DNA from 2 places in the Mesorhizobium sp. Ca11 genome. Region 2 is predicted to be linked to the other one. Evidence: predicted binding sites of a transcription regulator. Region 2 holds the regulator's gene; the other holds the start of a gene.
The links. The regulator LexA, encoded in region 2, represses DNA repair genes until DNA is damaged. The targets are predictions, from matches to a motif close to TGTTCNNNNTGTGTTCNG.
Positions count from the first base shown of each region.

Region 1: dinB (DNA polymerase IV) is a predicted target of LexA. The motif match lies at 2,001-2,018, and genes of this name have one in related genera.

Region 1 is NZ_JAIUHU010000014.1:43,243-46,814, reverse strand. It holds gene LB538_RS22400 (TadE/TadG family type IV pilus assembly protein) at 1-480, shown strand, start outside; gene LB538_RS22395 (hypothetical protein) at 520-750, opposite strand; gene LB538_RS22390 (polymerase) at 821-1,054, opposite strand; gene LB538_RS22385 (cupin domain-containing protein) at 1,434-1,814, shown strand; gene dinB (DNA polymerase IV) at 2,085-3,347, shown strand; gene LB538_RS22375 (patatin-like phospholipase family protein) at 3,572-3,572, shown strand, end outside.
Region 2 is NZ_JAIUHU010000011.1:117,117-120,688, forward strand. It holds gene kynU (kynureninase) at 1-804, opposite strand, end outside; gene lexA (transcriptional repressor LexA) at 1,238-1,972, shown strand; gene LB538_RS20060 (ComEC/Rec2 family competence protein) at 2,008-3,572, opposite strand, start outside.

The sequences.
Region 1 (3,572 bases), on a different contig from region 2:
CTCTCGCCGGGTACCTATTGCGACAAGACCTTGTCGGGAAAGATCACCCTCAATCCGGGCACCTACATCATGCGCAATGTCACCATAAAGCCGGGCGGCAACGGCAGCCTGAGCGGCCAGGGCGTGACGATCTTCCTGATGGAGAACTCACAGCTCTATATCAACGCCAACGAACAGGTGAACCTGTCGCCGCCCACCAGCGGCCCCTACGCCGGAATCACCGTCTACCAGGCTCACGGCAACACCCAGGCGCTGACGCTGAACGGCGGATCGGGCTCCGTGGTCAGCGGCTTTATCTACGCCCCGGACGCCGTCATCACCTATGCCGGAAATTCGGACATGAACGCCCAGGGCAGTTGCCTGCGGCTGGTCGGCGATACGATCTCGATGACGGGGAACTCGGCCGTGAAGTCGGATTGCACGGCCGAACTCGGAGGCCGGGCGGCGTATGCGGGCCGGATGATCACCCTGGCGAAATGAGCACCAACCTCCTCCGCCAGGAGGAGGACGAGATTGCCCCTAGCCGACAATATCCGCGCCCGCTCGCTCGTCGAAGAGCACGGCGCAGCCGCGCTTGAGCGCGACCTGCGTCAAGGCGTTGGCCGCATCCTCATCCGACGAGACGAAATCGCCGGTCAGGACGCGCAACTCCTCGACGGCCCTCGACATCGGCACGATACGGCCGGCCGAACGGTCGCTCACGCAGGCGTCGATGACGCACAGAAGATCGATGAGTTCGAAATTGTCCATGGCGGCCTCCGCCAGCGCCATCCCTTCGCTCCGTCAACGGCCCGGGGCGCGGACTGGTTCCCGCGCGGCTTCATCCGCGCGGCCTGGCGGGCGCGAGCTTGAGGTCGAAGCGGGCCGGCAGGCATGGCTCGAGGCAGGCTCGGCGCAGCGATCCGGTCGCAATCGTATCGACCGGGAGAAGGATCACCATACGGGCCTGGCGCTCGGGCCAGAGCGGCCTGCCGAAGACGAAGAAGACGCCGCCGACCAGGCCGGCCAGAAGCAGTGCGGCAAACAGATTGGCGATCATCTTACCGGGTTGCACGGCCCTCAACTCCAGGAGCGGTTTCAGGGAAAGGCGTGCCCGCCATATCGCAGGAATAGCGGGCACGCCGTGGTCAACCGCCGATGAAGGGACTTTGTCCGGCGGCTTGCTAGCCAATGATTTTGGTGCCGTCGTTGTTTCCTGAAAATAGGCGTGTCGGGCCTCTGCGTTCGTGCGATGGGACTTCGGTCCGAAGATGGCCCGGGACCGTCGCCCGAGGGCCTGGAATATCCACCTTCCACGACAATGCGCCAAGCGTTCGGCTGAGCTCGCGGTCACCTCTATTAATTAGCAATCGCTCATAATAAGGCTTATGAATACACTCGCGGTCGCCGACGATCGCAACGTCAGGCGCCGCTTCACACATGGGAGGGATACCATGGCCGAAGTTGCAATGAAGGTGACGAAACTCGAATCCAAATCGCACAACAATCCCGACGAGGTCCGCGCGCCCGCCAAGACGCGTGTCGAGATCGTGCGGCTGCCGGGCTATACGCTCGGGCGAATGAACATGCAGCCGGGCTGGAAATGGTCCGAATGTGTGAAGCCGGTGGTCAAGACCGACAGCTGCCAGGTCTCGCATGTCGGCTATGCCGTGTCCGGCTCGATCACCGTACGGATGACCGACGGCACGCAAAAGACCATCGAGGCCGGCACTTCCTACACCATCCCGCCCGGCCACGACGCCTGGGTGGAAGGCAACCAGCCGTTCCAATGCATCGAGGTGCTGAGCGCCGAAGAATACGCCAAGCCGGCATAACGCAGACAGTCGCAATTTACGTTCAGAAGCGAAGGAGGAATCGCCTCGCGAGGCGATCCCTCCTCAGCCTGCGGCGGCGTGTCCCGCGCAAAGGTCATGCGCACAACCGGCGCTCTATCTGTGGCTGCGCCCCCAGTTGTGGAAACCTGCACGGCCAAGCGTGGTGGCTTGACAGAGAGCTTCTTTTGTTCTCTTTATGTTCCGTTAATTCCCCTTACAAAAGACGCAGCTAATGCTGCAATGCCACACAAATGGCCATGGGAGCGCGCGATGGCCGCCACGAACACCGCCGCGGCCGCCACCATCCTGCATGCCGACCTCGACGCCTTCTACGCCTCGGTCGAGCAACTGCTAGATCCGTCATTGCGTGGCAAGCCGATCGCCGTCGGCGGAGGCGTGGTGCTGGCGGCCTCCTATGAGGCGAAAATCTTTGGCGTGCGCGGCGGCATGCCGGGCCGCAAAGCGCGCGAGCTCTGCCCTCAGCTCATCTTCGTCGGCGGTCATTTTTCTGAATACCAGCGCCTCGGCGACGCCGCGATTAAGGTGCTCGACGATTTCACGCCGGCGGTCGAGCGCATCTCGATCGACGAGGCTTTTGCCGACGTCGCCGGCTGCACGCATCTGTTCGGATCACCGCAAGAGATCGCGCGAAAAATCCGCGAGCGGGTGAAGGCCGAGCTCGGCCTGCCGATCTCGATCGGTGTGGCGCGGACCAAGCATCTGGCCAAGATCGCCTCGCAGGTAGCCAAGCCCGACGGGCTGGTAGTGGTCGAGCCCGGCATCGAGCTCGCCTTCCTGCACGACCTGCCTGTCACGCTGATGTGGGGTGTCGGCCCGGCGACCAAGGCCAGGCTGGCCGAGATCGGCGTCGAGACGATCGGGCAATTGGCGCGCACCCATAGCGGCGCGCTGGAGCGGCTGATCGGCCATGCCGCCGGCCAGAAGCTTGCCGCGCTCGCCTGGAACCGCGACCCGCGAAAACTCGAGGCACACCGCCGCGCGCATTCTGCCGGCGCGCAATCGGCGCTCGGCAGGAAGCCGGCAGTGCCGCGCGTCTTCGTGCCGACGCTCCTGCATCTGGCCGACCGCGTGGCCAGCCGGTTGCGCGCCAAGGACCGGCCCGGGCGCACAGTGACGGTGCGGGTTCGCTTCGCCGATCTGCGCGCTGTGAGCCGCTCGATCACGCTCGACCAGCCGATCCAGGCGACCGCGATGCTGGCGGAGATCGCCGAGGAACTGGTGCGCGGCGTGCTTGCCGCCCATCCGGGCGAGAGGGACATCTCGCTGCTCGCCATCTCTGTCTCGCATCTGGAGGAGCATGCCGAGCTGCAGCTCGAACTGCCGCTCGGGCTGGCGGACGAGAAGCTGAGGCCCGGCAGCCGCAAAGGCCTGGCGCGCTTCGGCGCCGACCGGGCGGTGGACAAGATCCGCCAGCGCTTCGGCAAGGAGGCGGTCGGCTACGGCACGGTAGCGCTGGAAGGTCCGCGCTCGGTGCCGGACGGGTTTAGGGAATTGGCCGAGAAGGAGCTGTGAGTGGCTGAGGCATCTCCTCTGGCGCCATTGGAGATTGACGAAAGCCTACGCGCCGTCCGTGCGCTGCGTACCAACCGCTTCGGGTAATCTCCCCGTCCGTCGGCGCGGGCCGATTTCCAATCTGTGAAGTTACGCGTTCCCCCACTTGCAAGAATGTCGGTGCTGGGCTCGATTGCGCATAGCCAGGCTTAAGGACGCCGGACGGACAGGCAAAGGGGGCCGCGA
Region 2 (3,572 bases):
GTAGCCCTGCTCGAACGCGAAAGGCCGGGCATGGCCCCACCAGCCGCTGAGCGGCTGGCGAATGTCGCGATGGTGGCGGTTCGCGGCGTAGATGAAGGCTGGCGAGCCCGGCCCGCCATTGAGATACTTGTAGGTGCAGCCAATGGCGAAATCGGCATTAGAGCCGTCGAGATCCACCGGCAGCGCACCCGCCGTGTGGCAGAGGTCCCACACGATCAGCGCGCCGGCTTCCTGAGCCTTGCGGGTGAGCGCCGCCATGTCGCGCAGCCGGCCGGATTTGTAGTTGACGTGGTTGACCAGAATGACCGCGACGCGATCGTCGACCAGTTCCTCAATCGTCGGGGCATCGGCGCCTTCGAGCCGCAGCACCGTGCCGGGCCGCGTCGATGCGACGCCTTCCGCCATGTAGAGGTCGGTCGGAAAGCTGTCGCCCTCGGCAACGATCACCGAACGCTCGGGCCGCATTGTAAGTGCCGCATGCAGGACCTTGTAGATGTTGATCGAAGTCGTGTCGCAAACGACCGTCTGGCCGGGTTTCGCGCCGATCAGCCGTCCTAGCTGGTCACCCAGCTCGATGGGCATATCGAACCAGCCGGCGGTGTTCCAGGCGCGGATGAGATCCCGCGCCCATTCCTGCCTCGCGGCAGTCTCGATCTCGCTGAAGGCGTCCACCGAAGCGGCGCCCAGCGAATTGCCGTCGAGGTATATGACGTCTTCCGGCAAGACGAAGCGATCGCGCATGGCGCGCAGCGGATCCGCGGCATCCATCGCCTCGACTTCGGCGAGATCAGGAATTCCCCTCATTGTGCTGCCGCCTCCATTTCGATCTGGCCGAGGGGGTTGTCTCACCACCCTCGGCGACAGGGCAAGAACCTTTGGTCCTGTGTTAGCTGGTCCATAGACGGCGAAGACTGCGGATCGGAACTTCGCCAAGGTTGGCATTTTGGATTCGTTTCGTTCACGGTGCCGCGCGCTTACGGAACGAGCCGACGTGATCCCATCCGCGGCTTCGTGATCGTGTCGGCTCTTGTTTCAGCTTAACGAAGCTCCAAAATCGAGCGGAATCAATGCCGCTGTCCTACAAGGGGCGGCCAGGGCATCACCGGATGCGACATTGTTTCGGCAGCCTTAACAAATTCACTAAACTTTAAACGGTTGCGGAACACAACTGGAACAGATAGTGTTTGTTCTGGGTTTGTTTTTCTGATTCTGGTTTCAGAACCCGTGGGGGCCGCCGATGCTGACGCGCAAACAACATGAACTCCTGATGTTCATCCATGAACGCCTGAAGGAGAGCGGGATTCCTCCATCATTCGATGAGATGAAGGAGGCGCTCGACCTTGCCTCCAAGTCCGGCATCCACCGGCTGATCACGGCGCTGGAAGAACGCGGCTTCATTCGCCGGCTGCCGAACCGGGCGCGCGCGCTGGAAGTGCTGCGCCTGCCCGACTCGATCGCGCCTGGCCTGAATGCCGCGAAGAAGTTTTCGCCAAGCGTCATCCAGGGCGGCCAAGGCAATCTCAGTCGCCAGGTCAAGCCGACGACGCCATCGCGCACTCCGACGCCAAGCAATGACGACGAGGCCGCGGCGGCCGTATCCATTCCGGTGATGGGCCGCATCGCCGCCGGCGTGCCGATTGACGCCATCCAGCACCAGACGCATTCGATCTCGGTGCCGCCGGACATGATCATGGGCGGCGAGCATTACGCGTTGGAGGTCAAGGGCGACTCGATGATCGAGGCCGGCATCTTCGATGGCGACACCGTCATCATCCGCAATGCCAACACCGCAAGCCCGGGCGAGATCGTGGTGGCGCTGGTCGACGATGAGGAGGCGACGCTTAAGCGTTTCCGCCGCAAGGGTGCCTCGATCGCGCTCGAGGCTGCCAACCCGGCCTATGAGACCCGGATCTTCGGACCGGACCGGGTCAAGGTTCAGGGCAAGCTCGTGGGACTTATCCGCCGCTACTGAGCAGAACGGCTCGCCGTCTTCGCCCGAACGACAATCTATTGGGCCGGTGCGGCGGCTGGTTTTTCCGGCTGCTTATAGGGCGCCAGTCCCCTCGCCTCGCGCGTGTATTTCCGCTGCTCGTGCCAGGGTCGGTATGGTTCTACGACCGCGTAGCGGACGGTTGGCCGCGCGGTTGCCGATTGCGGATCGAAGAAGACGGCGGCGCTGCCGTCGCGCGCCAGCTGCCGCTTGGTAATGACGAGCACACGCGGATCGCGGCATGGGTTATAGGCCGTGGCGTCGTTGATGACGATGAGGTCGGCGAAACCGCAGGCCGGCCGGGCGGCGTCGCGGGTCTCGGCGAGCGCGACGATCGCGCCGGAAGGATGCCGGCCGATGCAGAGATCACCGGTGCAATAGAAGGGCGAGCCGGGCGGCAGGTCGACGGGATCGGCAATGTCCAGCATATCTCTGGCGAACCTTTCCGGCGGCACGATCTCCTCGGCTTTCAGCGCCCGTTTCCAGTTGTCGGTGGTGAACTCGTTGGAGCGCTCGCGATTGACGGCAAGCTCGCCGCCGCCGATCGGCATCGCCACCAGATGCGCATCCTCCGAGATAAGCACGTCCGGTGTGCGGACATGCGGAATGGCCAGCAGCGCAGCGAGCGCGAAAGGAACGGCGGCAAGCCTCAGCCAGGTGGTAGCCATCGTCGCGATGACCAGCGCGACCGTCGCCAGCAGCACCGACTGGATCGAGATCAGCCCCACGGCGTCGACCGGTGAGCGCTCGGAAATCCATGCCGAAATGGTGATCATCGCCGTCAGGCCTTTGCCCATGACAAAGAGGAAGGGACCGTCGAAGCCGAAGGGCATGGCCAGCGCGCTCAGCACGGCGAATGGCATGACGACCAATGAGACGATCGGCATCACCGCCAGATTGGCCAGCAGGCTGAGCGGCGACACCCGCTGGAAGTGCCAGATGGCAAACAACAATGTCGCGCTGCCCGCGATGAGCGACGTCACGGCGGCGCCACCCGCTCCAATCGCCAGTTTTCGCGATAGGAACCCGAGAAACGAACGCTTTGCCGGCGGCGCGGTCGTTTTGCCGGCGCGATAGTCGGCAAAGCCGGCATAGGCGCCGACCAGGGCGGCGGTGGCAGCGAAGGACATCTGGAAGCTCGGGCCGACCACTTCATGCGGCGAGACCAGGATGACAGCGATGGCAGAGATCGCCAGGTTGCGCATGGTCAGCGCTGCGCGGTCGAAAAGCACGGCGACCAGCATCACGCCAAGCATGATGAAGCTTCGCTCGGCCGCCACCACGATGCCGGAGATCACGAGATAGGCGGCGATCGACGCCAGCGCGATGCCAGCGGCATATTTCTTCACCGGCCGGCGCGACGAGAAATCCGGAAACAGCGCGAAGGCGCCGCGTAGCAGGACCATGATCGTGCCGGCGACCAGCGCCATGTGCAGGCCGGAGATCGAAATGATGTGGTAGATGCCGGTCCGCCGCATCGACTCGTTGATGGCTTCCGGAATGCCGGCACGAACGCCGACGATCAGCGCCGCCGCGATCTCGCCCTCGGAACCGCCGATGCTGCTCCTGATGTGGTCGGCAA